Regions from separate parts of the Cellulomonas sp. plas2 genome, predicted to be linked through region 1. Evidence: predicted binding sites of a transcription regulator. Region 1 holds the regulator's gene; the other holds the start of a gene.
The links. The regulator HspR, encoded in region 1, represses chaperone genes until heat shock. The targets are predictions, from matches to a motif close to AAGTTGAGTCNNNNNGACTCAACTT.
Positions count from the first base shown of each region.

Region 2: a site for HspR is predicted at 6,489-6,513, ahead of clpB (ATP-dependent chaperone ClpB). Genes of this name have one in related genera too.

Region 1 covers NZ_CM170155.1:3,609,999-3,617,896, reverse strand. Annotated here, with positions in the region: gene AC2TDM_RS16075 (SDR family oxidoreductase) at 1-256, opposite strand, end outside; gene AC2TDM_RS16070 (DUF3159 domain-containing protein) at 330-1,181, opposite strand; gene AC2TDM_RS16065 (helix-turn-helix transcriptional regulator) at 1,418-2,257, shown strand; gene dnaK (molecular chaperone DnaK) at 2,448-4,313, shown strand; gene AC2TDM_RS16055 (nucleotide exchange factor GrpE) at 4,310-4,936, shown strand; gene AC2TDM_RS16050 (DnaJ C-terminal domain-containing protein) at 5,043-6,038, shown strand; gene AC2TDM_RS16045 (heat shock protein transcriptional repressor HspR) at 6,091-6,528, shown strand; gene nrdH (glutaredoxin-like protein NrdH) at 6,987-7,232, shown strand; gene nrdI (class Ib ribonucleoside-diphosphate reductase assembly flavoprotein NrdI) at 7,274-7,690, shown strand; gene nrdE (class 1b ribonucleoside-diphosphate reductase subunit alpha) at 7,687-7,898, shown strand, end outside.
Region 2 covers NZ_CM170155.1:443,025-450,922, forward strand. Annotated here, with positions in the region: gene AC2TDM_RS01955 (ABC transporter substrate-binding protein) at 1-938, opposite strand, end outside; gene AC2TDM_RS01960 (LacI family DNA-binding transcriptional regulator) at 1,286-2,320, shown strand; gene AC2TDM_RS01965 (hypothetical protein) at 2,423-2,665, opposite strand; gene AC2TDM_RS01970 (alpha/beta hydrolase fold domain-containing protein) at 2,756-3,778, shown strand; gene AC2TDM_RS01975 (alpha/beta hydrolase) at 3,909-4,976, opposite strand; gene AC2TDM_RS01980 (LacI family DNA-binding transcriptional regulator) at 5,109-6,233, shown strand; gene AC2TDM_RS01985 (PxKF domain-containing protein) at 6,241-6,450, shown strand; gene clpB (ATP-dependent chaperone ClpB) at 6,570-7,898, shown strand, end outside.

The sequences.
Region 1 (7,898 bases):
GAGCGGCCACCGACCGCAGCGACGACAGCTCGAGGTCGTGCAGCGTCACCCGCGCGCCGGGGTGCTCGCGGCGGATGGCGGCCGCTGCGGCCTCCCCCTTCGCGCGGTTGCGGACGGGCAGGACCAGCTCGGCCCCCGCGGCGGCGAGGCGTCGGGCGATGACGAGGCCGATCCCGTCGCTCCCGCCGGTGAGGACGGCGCGGCGGCCGGACAGGTCGGGGACGGTGAACGGGGTGTGGCGGGACGTGCGGGTCATGGCGGTACCTCTCGGTGTGCTGGGGCGGGTGGTGGTGCCGTGCGTGGCGGGTGTCGTCCTCGTCGGGACGGCGTCAGGCACGGACGGGGACGGGGGCGGGGACGGGGACGGCGACGGGCGCGCCCGGCAGCGTCCCGACGACGCGGCGGGCGGCGACGAGGGTCACGGCGAAGTGGACGGCGAACGCGCTGGTCGCGACGACCTGCAGCGCCGCGAGGGCCGCGGGCTCGTCGGCCAGGTACAGGGCGACCCGGGCGACGAGGTTGCCGACCGCCATCGTCAGCCCGACGAGCGAGGCGACCGTGTGGACCCGGCGCAAGGCGCGGTGCCGGTACCAGTCGCGCGGGCTGCCGGACAGCCTCCCGACCATGAGCCCGGTCAGCGGCCGACCGGCGGCGAACGCGACGAGGTACGCCAGGACGAACACGACGGGCAGCGCCATCGTCGGCAGGAAGAAGGCCCGCGCCTCGCCCGCCAGCGCCGCGACGCCCGCGCACGCGCCGGCGACGAGGAGCCCCGCCACGGCCGCGCCCGGCGACTCGCGGCGGGCCAGGCGCAGGCCGGCGGCGAGCACGGCCGTCACCCCCAGGGCGGCGAGGGCCGGCCCGAGGCCGGCCGCGGCGTCGGCCGCGACGAAGGCGACGGTGGGGGCGGTCCCGGCGACGAGGCCGACGGGTCCGCCGAGGCGCTCGAGGGCCCGCCGGCGGGCGAGCCCGACGGTCGACAGCACGACGGGCTCGGGCAGCCCGAGGAGCTGGCGGACCAGCGCGCTGGTGCCGGCGCCGTGCGTGGTGCCGGTGCTGTTGCCGGTGCTGTTGCCGGTGCCGTCGCCGGTGCCGTCGCCGGTGCCAGGGGTAATCCCGGGAGCGGCGGTCGCCCCCGGCGCGCTCGCGGGCCGGTGTGCGGTGGCAGGTGGGTGGCTCATGCGTCCTCCTCGGTCGGGGTGCCTGCGGTGCCACCACCCTCCGGCGGCCCGGGAGGGGCAACCAGGGCCTGCCGATCCGCCCCTGGGCCGCGGACGCCCGCCCGGGTCCTGGCGGCGGGCGCACCGCAGCGGGGGATCGTCAGGCCGTGGCTCGCTCGTCGGCGGCGCGGTACGAAAGGGCGCGACGGCCCGTCCCCGCACGAGGACCGGCCCCGACGAGGCAGAGGCGCGAGGCGATGATCGACCGACCAGGGCTGGCGGGGTTCCTGCGCAGCCGCAGGCACGCGCTGCAGCCGCAGGACGTCGGGCTGCCGCGCGGCGCCCGACGCCGGACGGAGGGGCTGCGCCGCGAGGAGGTGGCGGCGCTGTGCCACCTGTCGACCGACTACTACGCGCGCCTCGAGCGCGAGCGCGGCCCGCAGCCGTCGGAGCAGATGGTGGCCTCGATCGCGCAGGGTCTGCACCTGACGCTCGACGAGCGCGACCACCTCTTCCGCCTCGCGGGGCACCGGCCGCCCGTCCGGGGGTCGCTCGGCGAGCACGTCGGCCCGGGGCTGCTGCGGATCCTCGACCGGCTCGTCGACACGCCCCCCGAGGTCGTCACCGAGCTGGGCGAGACGCTGCGCCAGACGCCGCTCGGCGTCGCCCTCACCGGCGACCAGTCCCGGTTCACGGGACCCGACCGCAGCCTGGGCTACCGGTGGTTCACCGACCCCGCCGCCCGGTCGTTGTACCGCCCCCAGGACCACGCGTCGCTGTCGCGGCTCTACGCCTCCCACCTGCGCCAGCTGGTCACGCTGCGCGGCCCCGGCTCACGGGCGGCGCAGCTGGCGGACCTGGCCCTGGCCCGCAGCGAGGAGCTGCGCACCCTGTGGGAGCGGCACGAGGTCGGGGTCCGGCCCGACGACGTCAAGCACTTCGTGCACCCGCAGGTCGGCCCGCTCGAGCTGCGGTACCAGACGCTCCTGGACCCCGAGCAGTCGCACCGCCTGCTCGTCTACACCGCCGTCCCGGGCAGCGAGAGCCACGAACGGCTGCAGCTGCTCGCCGTCGTGGGGGCACAGCCCGTGGGGTGAGCGCTGCGGCCGCCGTCCGCCGTTCCCGCTTCCGGGAATGAGCCGTACGAGGCAGAGGTTGAGCGTGGCAGGCTCAAGAACGGTGACGCCGGGTTGCGCGATCCGCAACCGGTCAGCAGACTTGAGCGCAGCGGGCTCAAGACCTCGGCCCGGGCAGGCTCAGGCACCACAGGGAAGAAGAGGAACAGACATGGCACGAGCAGTCGGCATCGACCTCGGCACCACCAACTCGGTCGTCGCCACCCTCGAGGGCGGCGAGCCGACCGTCATCGCCAACGCCGAGGGCGCCCGCACGACCCCGTCGGTCGTCGCGTTCTCCAAGACGGGCGAGGTGCTCGTCGGCGAGATCGCCAAGCGCCAGGCCGTCACCAACGTCGACCGGACGATCTCGTCGGTCAAGCGGCACATCGGCACGAACTGGTCGCAGTCCGTCGACGACAAGAAGTACACCGCGCAGGAGATCAGCGCCCGCATCCTCGGCAAGCTCAAGCGCGACGCCGAGGCGTACCTGGGCGAGCCGGTGACCGAGGCCGTCATCACGGTCCCCGCGTACTTCAACGACGCCCAGCGCCAGGCGACGAAGGACGCCGGCACCATCGCCGGCCTCAACGTCCTGCGCATCATCAACGAGCCCACCGCGGCCGCCCTCGCCTACGGGCTCGAGCGCGGCAAGGAGGACGAGCTCATCCTCGTCTTCGACCTCGGTGGCGGCACGTTCGACGTCTCCCTGCTCGAGGTGGGCAAGGACGACGACGGGTTCTCGACGATCGAGGTCCGCGCGACCTCCGGCGACAACCACCTCGGGGGCGACGACTGGGACAACCGGATCGTCGAGCACCTGGTGACCGAGGTGAAGAACACCACGGGTGTCGACCTGAGCAAGGACAAGATCGCCCTGCAGCGCCTGCGCGAGGCGGCGGAGCAGGCCAAGAAGGAGCTCTCGTCCGCGACGAGCACCAACATCTCCATGCAGTACCTGAGCATGGGCGAGAACGGCCCGGTCCACCTGGACTCCAAGCTCACGCGCGCGCAGTTCCAGCAGATGACGCAGGACCTGCTCGACCGGACGAAGGCGCCGTTCCAGTCCGTCATCCGTGACGCCGGCATCTCTGTCGGCGACATCGACCACATCGTGCTCGTCGGCGGCTCCACCCGGATGCCCGCGGTGACCGAGGTCGTCAAGGAGCTCACGGGCGGCAAGGAGCCCAACAAGGGCGTCAACCCGGACGAGGTCGTGGCCGTCGGTGCCGCGCTGCAGGCCGGCGTCATGAAGGGCGACCGTAAGGACGTCCTGCTCATCGACGTGACCCCGCTGTCCCTCGGCATCGAGACCAAGGGCGGCGTGATGACCAAGCTCATCGAGCGCAACACGGCCATCCCGACGAAGCGCAGCGAGATCTTCTCCACGGCCGAGGACAACCAGCCGTCCGTCCTCATCCAGGTGTTCCAGGGCGAGCGCGAGTTCGCGCGGGACAACAAGCCGCTGGGCACGTTCGAGCTGACCGGCATCGCGCCGGCGCCGCGTGGCGTGCCGCAGATCGAGGTCACCTTCGACATCGACGCGAACGGCATCGTGCACGTGTCCGCCAAGGACCGCGGCACGGGCAAGGAGCAGTCGATGACGATCACCGGCGGCTCGTCGCTGCCGAAGGACGACATCGAGCGCATGGTCCGCGAGGCCGAGGAGCACGCCGCCGAGGACAAGAAGCGCCGCGAGGAGGCCGAGACGCGCAACTCGGCTGAGCAGCTCGTCTACTCCACGGAGAAGCTGCTCACGGACAACGCGGAGAAGCTCCCGGAGGACGTCACGACCGAGGTGCGCGCCGCGGTCGCCGAGCTCCGCACCGCCCTCGAGGGCACGGACGCCGAGGCCGTCAAGGCCAAGCACTCCGCGCTCCTCACGGTGAGCCAGCGCATCGGCGAGGCGCTCTACGCCTCGGGCCAGTCCGAGGCGCCGACGACGGGCGAGCAGCCGACGGCCTCCGCCGGCGGCCAGGCGGCCGACGACGACGTCGTCGACGCCGAGATCGTCGACGACGAGAGCGAGAAGAAGTGACGTCCGAGGACGCCGGCCGCCCCCAGGGCGGCCGGCCCGAGGGCCGCGGCGAGGACGAGACGCCGCGCTTCACCGACAAGCGACGCATCGACCCCGAGACGTACGAGGTCCGCACGCCCGAGGAGCAGGTCCTCGCCGACGCCGAGGCCATCGCCTCCGGCGCCGAGGAGGAGCTGGGGCGCGAGAGCGAGCAGGTCCAGCGCCTGACCGAGGAGCTGGCCCGGGCCAAGGCCGACCTGTACAACCTCGAGCAGCAGTACTCCTCGTTCGTGAAGCGCTCGCGGACCGAGGCGTCGGCGGCCCACGGCCGTGGCGTCGCGGCGGTCGCCGAGGCCCTGGTCCCCGTGCTCGACGACGTCGAGCTGGCCCGCCAGCACGGCGACCTGTCGGGGCCGTTCGCCTCCATCGCGGAGAAGCTCGAGTCCACGCTCGGACGGTTCGGCGTCGAGCGCTACGGCGCCGTCGGGGAGGTCTTCGACCCCGCCGTGCACGAGGCGCTCATGCACCAGCACTCGACGGAGGTCACCGAGCCCACCGTCCAGATGGTGCTCCAGCCCGGCTACCGCACGGCCGAGCGCATCCTGCGCGCGGCCAGGGTGGCCGTGGCCGACCCCGAGGCCTGACGCCCCGGGTGCCCGACCACCGATCCACCGCCGCCCGCACCCCGGGCGGCAGCCCCCGCGGCGTCCCGGCGCCGCGGGGGCGCCACGCGCACCGGGAGGAGGCGTCGTGACCGGCCAGGACTGGCTCGAGAAGGACTTCTACGCCGCGCTCGGCGTCCCCAAGGACGCCGACGCGGCCGCCATCAAGAAGGCGTACCGCAAGATGGCCCGCCAGCTGCACCCCGACCAGAACCCCGGGGACGCGCAGGCGGAGGCGCGGTTCAAGGACATCGGCGAGGCCTACGCGGTCCTGTCCGACCCCGAGCAGCGCCGGCAGTACGACGGCCTGCGCGCCATGGCGGGCGGCCCGCGGTTCACCGCCGGCGGGCGTCCGGGTGCCGGCGGGAGCGCCGGCTTCGAGGACGTCTTCGGCGGCATGTTCGGCGCGGGCGGTCCCGGCCCCGGCGGCGGGCGGGTGCGCTACTCGACGAACGCGGGCGGCGCCGGCGGGTTCGAGGACCTGCTGGGCGGGCTGTTCGGCGGGGGCGGTGCGGGCTTCGGCGCGCGCGGGCCCCAGCAGGGCCAGGACCTGGCGGCCACGACGACGCTGCCCTTCCGTGCGGCGGCCGAAGGTGCGCCGGTCACGCTGACCGTCGAGGGGCGGACGATCACGGCCCGCGTGCCGGCCGGTGTCCGCGACGGCCAGAAGATCCGCCTGCGCGGCAAGGGCCGCCCGGGCGAGAACGGCGGCCCGCCCGGCGACCTCGTCATCACGGTGAAGGTCGGCGCGCACCCGGTCTTCGCCCTCGACGGGACGAACGTGCGCGTGACCGTGCCGGTGTCCTTCGACGAGGCCGCCCTCGGCGCCCAGGTCGAGGTGCCGACGCTGGACGGCGGGACCGTCCGGGTGAAGGTCCCCGAGGGCACGCCCTCGGGCCGGACGCTGCGGGTCAAGGGCAGGGGCATCACGACCGCGCAGGGCACGGGCGACCTGCTCGTGCAGGTGCAGGTCGTCGTGCCGCAGCGGCTGTCGGGCGCGGCGCGCGACGCCGTGGAGGCGTTCGCGGAGGCGACGGCGGGGGAGGACCCGCGAGCCGACCTGCGGGCGCAGGCGCGCACCTGAGCCGACGCGCCGCACGACGTGAGCGGTGAGGGCGACGGAGGGAGGACGGCACGTGGACGAGAACGCGCGGGTCTTCGTCATCTCGGTCGCGGCCGAGCTGGCCGGCATGCACCCGCAGACGCTGCGTCAGTACGACCGGCTCGGCCTCGTGCAGCCCGGCCGCACGCGCGGGCGCGGCCGGCGGTACTCGCTGCGGGACATCGCCACGCTGCGCGAGGTGCAGCGGCTCTCCCAGGAGGAGGGCATCAACCTCGCGGGCATCAAGCGCATCCTGGCGCTGCAGGGTGAGGTCGAGCGGCTGCAGGCGCAGGTCGACTTCCTGCGGGGCCTGACCGAGCCCGGGCGGCGCGTGTTCACCGCGCACCCGACGGGTGACGTCGTCGCGGTGCGGCGGGGGTCACGGCGGACGAGGTCCGCGACGGACCTGTCGGTCGGCCGGTCCGAGGAGGGCGCCCTCGTGCTGTGGCGCCCGGGTGCGCGCGACCGCTGAGACCCTCTCGCGCCGACGTCGTCGCCGGTCGTCAACAGGGCTGTCCACAGAGGTGTGGACAGCCCTGTTCGTCGTACGGGGCCGACGGCCCTCCGGCTGTGGACGTCGGGTGCGGGTCCGGGGACGGCTCGCGCGGCCGATGTTGACGCCGCGCACGGCGCTGTCGACGGCGTCCCCGGCGTCTGTGGACGGGCGGTGGGCCGCCTCGTGGGAGCCCAGGTGAGGGGCCGTGTCGGTGCACAGGTCTACGCTGCCGGCGGCGGGCCTCGTGACCGCGAAGCACATCCGTGTAACACCAGACCTAGTGGCTGCTTGCGGATAGCACCACTAGGTGTAGTGTCGACTCGACGAGTTCGGCGGACGCCCGCCGGTCCCGTCCAGCCCCGGTCGGACCCCGTCCGGCCCCCTCGGGACACCACCACGCACGCGGCAGCGGCACACCAGTCATGGGAGCGACGATGACGATCACGGTCTACAGCAAGCCGTCCTGCGTGCAGTGCACGGCGACGTACCGCGCGCTGGACAAGCTGGACGCGGAGTACACCGTGGTGGACATCAGCGAGGACGCCGACGCGCGTGACTACGTCATGTCGCTCGGGCACCTCCAGGCGCCCGTCGTCGTCGTCGACGGCGACCACTGGTCGGGCTACCGCCCCGACCGCATCAAGGCGCTGGCCGAGCGCCTGGCCACCGCCGTCGCCTGACGGCGGCTCCGACCGGACCGGACCGCGGGGAGGGGTGCGTCGTGGCCGCCCTCGTGTACTTCTCCTCCGCGTCCGAGAACACGCACCGCTTCGTCGAGAAGCTGGGCCTGCCGGCGCACCGGATCCCGCTGCGCCGGACCGACCCGCCCCTGCAGGTGGAGGAGCCCTACGTCCTCGTCGTGCCCACGTACGGCGGGGGCAACGAGGGCGGGGCGGTGCCGCGCCAGGTCGTGGCGTTCCTCAACGACCCGCACAACCGGTCGCTCATCCGCGGGGTGATCGCGGCTGGCAACACCAACTTCGGAGCGGCGTACGGGATCGCCGGGGACATCGTGGCCGCCAAGTGCGGCGTGCCCTACCTGTACGCGTTCGAGCTCATGGGAACCAGCGAGGACGTCACCCGCGTCCGTGACGGATTGGGACGATTGTGGCAACGGTCATCACTGACCCCGGCGTGATCGAGACGCCGACGGCGGGCCTGGACTACCACGCCCTCAACGCGATGCTGAACCTGTACGGGCCGTCCGGCGAGATCCAGTTCGACAAGGACCGCGAGGCGGCACGCCAGTACTTCCTGCAGCACGTCAACCAGAACACGGTCTTCTTCCACGACCTCGACGAGAAGCTCGACTACCTCGTCGAGAACAAGTACTACGACCCGGCGGT
Region 2 (7,898 bases), 660 kb from region 1:
TAGTTCGTCGCGCCGTCGACGCCGTCGAGCGAGGGCACGTTCGTGATGGCCCACTTGCCGGCCTGGTCCTCGGCGCTCTGGATCGAGCCGAGGATCCAGACACCGTTCACCGTCGCCGCGACGGTGCTGTTGACGAGGGTGTTGATGTACTCGTCCCAGGTGTTGACCTCGACGAGGACGCCGCTCTCCACGAGCCGCTGGTAGGTGTCGATGGCGGCGGTGAGCGCCTCGTTGTCGACGATCGTCGGGTTGCCCTCCTCGTCGAAGAGGCTCGCACCGGCGCTCTGCAGCATCATCACGGGCAGGTCGGCGGAGCCGGCCTGCCCGGACAGGAGCGGTTGACCCGTCTTCGCCAGCACGTCCTCACCCAGGGTGATGAACTCGTCCCAGGTGATGTCGGTGAAGTCGTCGACGGTGTACCCCGCCTGCTCCAGCACGTCCGTGCGCAGGGCCGTGACGGCGGTGCCGTTGTCGAAGGGCACGCCGTAGTGGACGTCGTCGACCGTCGAGTACGCCACGACGGACTCGGGGAACTCCGAGAAGTCGACGTCGCTGCCCTCGAGGTCGCTGAACAGGTCGGGGTAGTTGAGCACGTTCTTCTGGAACGCGTTGTTCTGCATGAGGAAGATGTCGGGCAGCTCGCCCGTCTGCTGGGACTGCGCGAGCGTGGTCAGACGCGTCTGCACGTCCTCCCAGGGAACCTCCTGGATGTCGAGCGTGAAGTCCGGGTTCTCCTGCTGGTAGACCTTCTCGGCCTCCTCCAACGCGTAGATGTTGAACGCCGGGTCCCAGGCCCACACCGTCAGGGTGTTGTCGCCCTCGGCGCCGCCACCGCCGCCGCCGGAGCCCCCGTCCGAGCCGCCGCTGCAGGCGACCAGGGCGAGCCCGAGGGGCAGGACCGCCCCCAGGGCGACGAGCTTGCGTGCTGAAGTCCTCATCGGAACGCCGTCTCCTTCTGCTGTGCGTCGCGTCGTCGCGTGTCACACGGGGTGACCGAGGGCCGGCTGCGCGCCGACCTGGTCCCGCCCGCCGGCGGTGGAGGGCCGCCCTGCGGCGCCCGGCGGGCATGCCGGGCCCCTGCCCGTGGACATCGCTGTCCACGGACGTATGACCTGCTCCTGACGTCGTCGTCCTGAATGGTGACGTGAACATAGCAGCGCCGGACCGGCCCGGCGCAAGGCCCTGCATCACGCTCGGATAACGATGCGGCGGGTCTCGCCCGGACGGGCGGGGCGTCGATGGTGACGTCCCCATCGACGGCTGCCGGCGGTCTAGCATGCCCGCCATGGGCACACCGACGACGGCGCGGCGGAGGACGGGCGGCCCCTCCATCGAGGACGTCGCGCGCCTGGCCGGGGTGTCCGCGCAGACCGTGTCCCGGGTCGCCAACGGCGCGACGGTCGTGCGGCCCGTGACGCGGGACCGGGTGCTCGAGGCGATGGCGCAGCTGGGGTACTCGCCCAACCGGGTCGCCCGGGCCCTGCGCAGCGGCCGGTTCGGCACGATCGGCCTGCTGGCCCAGTCCTTCGACCGCACCGGTGAGGCGCGCGTGACGGAGGCCGTGCTCGAGGCGGCGGAGGTCGAGGACTACTCCGTGACCCTGCTGCACGTGCGCACCACCGGTGCGGCGGAGTGGACCCACGCCGCGCAGCAGCTCTCGCACCGCGCGATCGACGGCCTCGTCATCATCCGCGCCGAGCACGACACGCCGGAGACGCTCGCGCTGCCGCCCGGGCTGCCGGTCGTCGCCTCCTACTCCCGGCTCGTCGGGCACTACCCGGCCGTGGCCGCCGACCAGGTGCAGGGCACCCGGGACGCGGTCGGGCACCTGCTGGCGCTCGGCCACCGGACCGTCCACCACGTCTCCGGCCCGGCCAGCTCCGAGCCGGCGATGGTCCGCGCCGCGGCCTGGCGGCGCCGGCTCGAGGAGGAGGGCGTGCGTGCGCCGCGCCCGTACCCCGGCGACTGGACGCCCCGCTCGGGCTACGCGGCCGGCCTCGAGATGGCTGACGACCCGGAGGTCACGGCGGTGTTCTGCGCCAACGACGAGACCGCGTTCGGCGTGCTGCGCGCGCTGCACGAGCGCGGCCGGCGCGTGCCGCAGGACGTGTCCGTCGTCGGTTTCGACGGGATCGCCCTGGCCGAGTACTCCTCGCCGCCGCTGACCACGGTCGCGCAGGACTTCCACCGCAGCGGCCGCGAGCTCGTCGCGCTCCTGCTGCGGCAGATGCGGACGTCGGAGCCACCGGACCTCGAGCCCGTCATGATCCCCACGCAGCTCGTCGTGCGCGCGAGCACGGGACCGCCGTCGTCCCGCTAGGCGCCGGCTCCTGCCAGCCGGTCGTCGCCGTCGCGGGGTCGTCACCCTGCACGAGGCTGACGACGGCCTCCTCGCCGGGTCCCGCGGGGGGGCGAGCCGCCGTCAGTTGGCGCCCGGGCCCTCCCCGGTCGAGCTGTGGAGCCCGAGGTCGAGCGTCGTCCCCGCGGCCTCCCACAGCAGGATCTGCTCGACGTCGCCGCGGTCCGACAGCTCGTGGCCCGGGCCGTAGAGGTACCGCCCGCCGGTGACCGGGACCGGCGTCGGCGCCGGCTCGCCGACGTGGCCGTCCGGCACGTCGGCCTGCTCGTCGTGCAGCGGACCACCCTCGTAGCGCTTCATCGGCATGCGCCCAGCATCACGAGGTGCGCGGCCCGGCGCATCCGCTGGCATGCTGCGACCGGTCGGCGCGTGCCGACGGGCGACGAGGAGGTGCGCGTGACGGCAGCGGACGGGCAGGGCGAGCGGCCGACGGTGGGCGACCTCGTCGCGGTGCGCGAGGGTCCCGGCGCCGGCCTGGTCGTCGACCCCGTCCTCGCGGAGCGGCTGCCGCTGCTCACGGGGATCGGCGGGCGCGGTCCCGTGAGCCACACGGTCGACGAGCTGGCGCGCCTCGAGGCCTACCACGCGCCCGTCGAGGGCTACCGACCGCCGGCCGCGGACGTGCAGGACCTGCGCGTGCCGGGGCCGCACGGCGACGTGCCCGTGCGCGTCTACCGCCAGGCGGGCGGCGGGCCCGCCACCCGCGGGCTCGTCTGGCTGCACGGCGGTGGGTTCGGGGCCGGCACGCTCGACTGGCCGGAGGGCGACGTCGTGGCCCGCGAGGTGGGCGCGGCGGCCGGCGCCGTCGTGGTGTCCGTGGACTACCGGCTCGTCACCGCGGACGTGCACTTCCCCGTGCCGCACGACGACGTGCGGGCCGCCTGGGCGTGGGCGGTCGGGGAGGACGGGCCGGGCGCGTCGCTGCCGTGGGCGCTCGGCGGTGCCAGCGCCGGGGGCAACCTCGCCCTCGGCGTCGCCCAGCGGCTGCGCGACGAGCGCGGGTCGGTCCCGGCGGCCCTGCTGCTCGCCTACCCGTGGCTGCACCACGAGCTGCCGGCCGCCACCCCGGACCTCGCGGAGCGGCTGGCGCGCCTGCCCGACCCGCTGCGCTTCACGCGCGAGGGCTGCCGGGCGATGAACGCCGCCTACCTGGGGCCGCACGCGCCCGACGAGCCCTACGCGACGCCCGCGCTCGGGCGGCTCGACCGGCTCCCGCCGACGTTGGTGCTGCTCAGCGAGCTGGACGACCTGCGCCCCTCGGGGGAGCTCGTCGCCGACGAGATCGCGGACGCGGGCGGCGAGGTCGCCGTCGTCGTCGAGCACGGCGCCCCGCACGGCCACCTCAACGTCGCGGGACTGCCGACGGCCGTCCGCTCGAACCGGACGATGGCCGAGCACCTCCTGCGCTGGACGTCCTGACCGACCCCTCGGACCTCCGCCCTACCGCGGCGTGCGGCGGTAGCGCGCCACGGACAGGGGCACGAAGACGGCGTGGGATCGGCTGCGGTCCCGCGGGACGGTGCCCGTGCGGGACGACGCGATCCTCCCGTCAGCGGTGGGCCGGCGTCGAGGGGCCCGTGCCCGACGAGGGGTGCGCCGGCGCGTGCGTCCTCAGGAACGCGAGGACCTCGGCGAGGTAGACGTCGCGGGCCGGGACCGCTGACAGCGCGAGGTCGTGCGCGCCACCGGGCACCTCGACGAGGCGGACGTCCCGCCCGAGCCGGGGAGCCCGCGCGCGCATGTCGGCGGGGTCGAGCACGCAGTCGGCGCTCAGCAGCCCCTCGTGCCACCGGTCGCCACGGCCCGCCGCGTCGGAGGTGAGGACCAGCACGGGTACGTCGACGTCCAGCCCCCGGGCCACCCGCCGCTGCCCGTCGCGCACGGCCCGGACGAACCCGGCGTGCACGGGGAACCCGGCGAACGGCTTCCAGGCCTGCTCGAAGGTCCACTCCCCGCCGCCCTCCGCGTGCAGCGCCCGCGCGTAGTGGGGCCCGAGGTGGGACACGACGGCGTCCGGCGCCACCCGCCCGATCGCGGAGGCGAGCGGCCCCACGGCGTGCTTCGTCAGCCACCCGCCCCGCAGGTCGAGCCAGGGGCTGTTGAGCACGAGGCCGTCGACGAGCCCGAGCCCGCGCCGGGCGTCCGCCCACAGCGCGGTCACCAGCCCCCCGGTCGAGTGCCCGAGCAGCACCACCGAGGCGTAGCGGCGGCGCAGGCGGCGCACCGCGAGGTCGATCTCCTCCGCGTGCGCGCCCAGGCCCGACGTCGTGGTCGGCGGGCGGCCCGGGCGGATGGAGCGACCGTGGTCGCGCAGGTCGAGGGCGTGCAGGTCGTAGCCGTGCTCGCCGAGGAACGCGCCGACGTGGGCGTGGAAGAAGTAGTCGGTGAACCCGTGCACGTACAGCACGGCCACCGCGCGGGGGTGCTCGTCGGACCCGGCGGGGGAGACGAGGGTGGCCACGGGCGCCGGCGCGCCGCGCCGGGCGAGGGCGTCGGGCCGCAGGGCCAGGGTGCGCGCCACCCACTGCTGCCCCAGCACGTCCTCGACCGGATGCTCGTCGGCGACCTCCGTGGCCCCGCCCGTCGGCAACCCTGCCGTCCTCTGCGTCCCGCTCATGCCCGGATGCTGCCACCCTTCCTCCGGAGCGCGGTACCTGTTAGCGTTCACAACGCCGTGGTTCCCTCGGGGGCGCCGGGGCAGGGGCTTCCGAGGAGAGAACCGAGTGTGACACGACACCCGACGGGGGGCGTGGCCGACGACGTCGCGGCCCCGTCGAGCACCGCCGCACCACGTCAGGGCCGGGCGCCGGACCGCAGCACCAATCGCAGCACGGACCGCAGCACGGACCGGCCGCCGGCGATGAGCGACGTCGCGCAGGCTGCCGGCGTCTCCCACCAGACGGTGTCGCGCGTGCTCAACGAGCACCCGAACGTCCGGCCCGAGACGCGCCGTCGCGTCCAGGAGGCCATCGAGGAGCTCGGCTACCGCCGCAACACCGCCGCGCGCGCCCTGGTGACCCGCCGGACGGGCGCCATCGGCGTCATCACGGAGGACTCACCCCTCTACGGCCCGACGATGACCCTCATCGCGCTGGAGAACGCGGCCCGCAACCAGGGGCTGTACGTGTCGGTCGCCACGGCCACGCGGTGGGACGTCGCGACCGTGCGCGGCTCCCTCGAGCACTACCTGGACCAGGGCGTCGACGGCGTGGTCGTCATCGCCTCGCACGACGAGGCCGTGCGCGCGGTCCAGGGCTACCGCAGCCGGGTCCCGGTGGTCATGGTGGGGCCCTCGGAGCTGGACGGCGACGTGCACACGGTGGCCGTGAACCAGTACGCCGGCGCCCGCCTGGCGACGCGCCACCTGCTCGAGCTCGGGCACCGGGACGTCGTGCACGTCGCCGGGCCGTCGGTGTGGCTCGACGCCCGGTCCCGCACGCGCGGCTGGCGCGACGCGATGCTGCAGGCGGGACTGCAGCCGCGGGAGCCGCTGGTGGGAGACTGGACCGCGTCGACCGGGTTCCGGCTGGCGAAGGACCTGTTGGCCCGCTCCCGCGCCTCCGACGACCCGGCCGACCGGCTGCCGACGGCCGTCTTCGCCGCCAACGACCAGCTCGCCCTCGGGGTGCTGCACGCCTTCGCCGAGGCGGGCGTCAAGGTGCCGCAGGACGTCTCCGTCGTCGGCTTCGACGACGTCGAGGGCGCGGCGCACTTCTTCCCGCCGCTGACCACGGTGACGCCGGACTTCGTCGCGCTCGGTCGCGTGTGCCTGGAGCAGATGGTGTCCGCGATGGCCGGCTCGCCGCCGTCGTCGCTGCTCGTGGGGTCGTCGTCGACGGTGCGGTCGAGCGTGGGTCCGCCGCGCCGGACGTGACCGGGATGTGACGGCGACGCGCGTCGGCTGCACGAGCGGCTCCGCCGAGGACGCCGTGGAGACGACGGCCGCGGGCGGGACGTCCCTGCGGTACGACGCCACCGCCGGGCGGTTCGTCTACAACTGGAAGACGCCGGCCCAGGCGGGCCAGTGCCTGGAGGTCACCGTCGGCACGCGTGACGGGTCGAGCCTCTCGGCCCTGTTCCGGCTGACCTGACAGGAGCCACGGACGGGCCTCCGGACCGGGTGCGCACGGGGTTGAGCGGAATACACTCAACTCTGCTCGGGTTGCGATCGACAGCATCCCGACCAGCACACCGACCGGAGGTCCGTCCCGTGGACGTCAAATACACTACCAAGTCCCAGGAGGCCCTCGGCGACGCCATCTCCCAGGCGTCGGCCGCGGGCAACCCGCAGCTCGAGCCCGCGCACCTCGCCAACGCCCTGCTCGCGCAGGAGGGCGGGGTCGCGCTCGCGCTGCTCGATGCCGTCGGCGCCGACCGGCAGGCCCTCGGCCGCGCCGTGCGCGCGACCCTCGTCAACCTGCCGCACGCCTCCGGCGACGCGGTGGCCCGGCCGACCCCGAGCCGCACGCTGTCCGCGGCGATCGAGGCGGCGTCGGCCGAGGCGCGGACGCTCGGCGACGACTACGTGTCCACGGAGCACCTGCTCCTCGGCCTGGCCGCCGGCCAGAGCGGCGTCGCCGACGCGCTGCGCGCCCAGGGCGCCACGCGGGAGGCGCTCGCGGCCGCGCTGCCGTCGGTGCGCGGCACCGGCCGCGTCACGAGCCCGAACCCCGAGGGCACGTTCAAGGCGCTCGAGCAGTACGGCGTCGACCTCACCCAGCGCGCCCGCGACGGCCGGCTCGACCCGGTCATCGGCCGCGACGCGGAGATCCGCCGCGTCGTGCAGGTGCTCTCGCGCCGGACGAAGAACAACCCGGTCCTCATCGGCGAGCCCGGCGTCGGCAAGACCGCCGTCGTCGAGGGCCTGGCCCAGCGCATGGTCGCGGGCGACGTCCCGGAGTCCCTGCGCGGCAAGCGCCTCGTCTCCCTCGACCTGGCCGCGATGGTCGCCGGCGCGAAGTACCGCGGCGAGTTCGAGGAGCGCCTCAAGGCCGTCCTGTCGGAGATCACGTCCTCCGAGGGCGAGGTCGTCACGTTCATCGACGAGCTGCACACGGTCGTCGGCGCGGGCGCGGGCTCCGAGGGCTCGATGGACGCGGGCAACATGCTCAAGCCCATGCTGGCCCGCGGCGAGCTGCGCCTCGTCGGCGCCACGACGCTCGACGAGTACCGCGAGCGCATCGAGAAGGACCCGGCCCTCGAGCGGCGGTTCCAGCAGGTCTTCGTCGGCGAGCCGTCCGTCGAGGACACCGTCGCGATCCTGCGCGGCCTCAAGGAGCGGTACGAGGCGCACCACAAGGTGACGATCGCCGACTCCGCGCTCGTGGCCGCCGCGGCCCTGTCGGACCGGTACATCACCGGCCGGCAGCTGCCTGACAAGGCCATCGACCTCGTCGACGAGGCCGCGTCCCGCCTGCGCATGGAGCTGGACTCGTCGCCGGTCGAGATCGACGAGCTGCAGCGCGCCGTGACCCGGCTGGAGATGGAGGAGGTCGTGCTCTCCGAGGCCGACGACCCCGCCTCCGCCGACCGCCTCGAG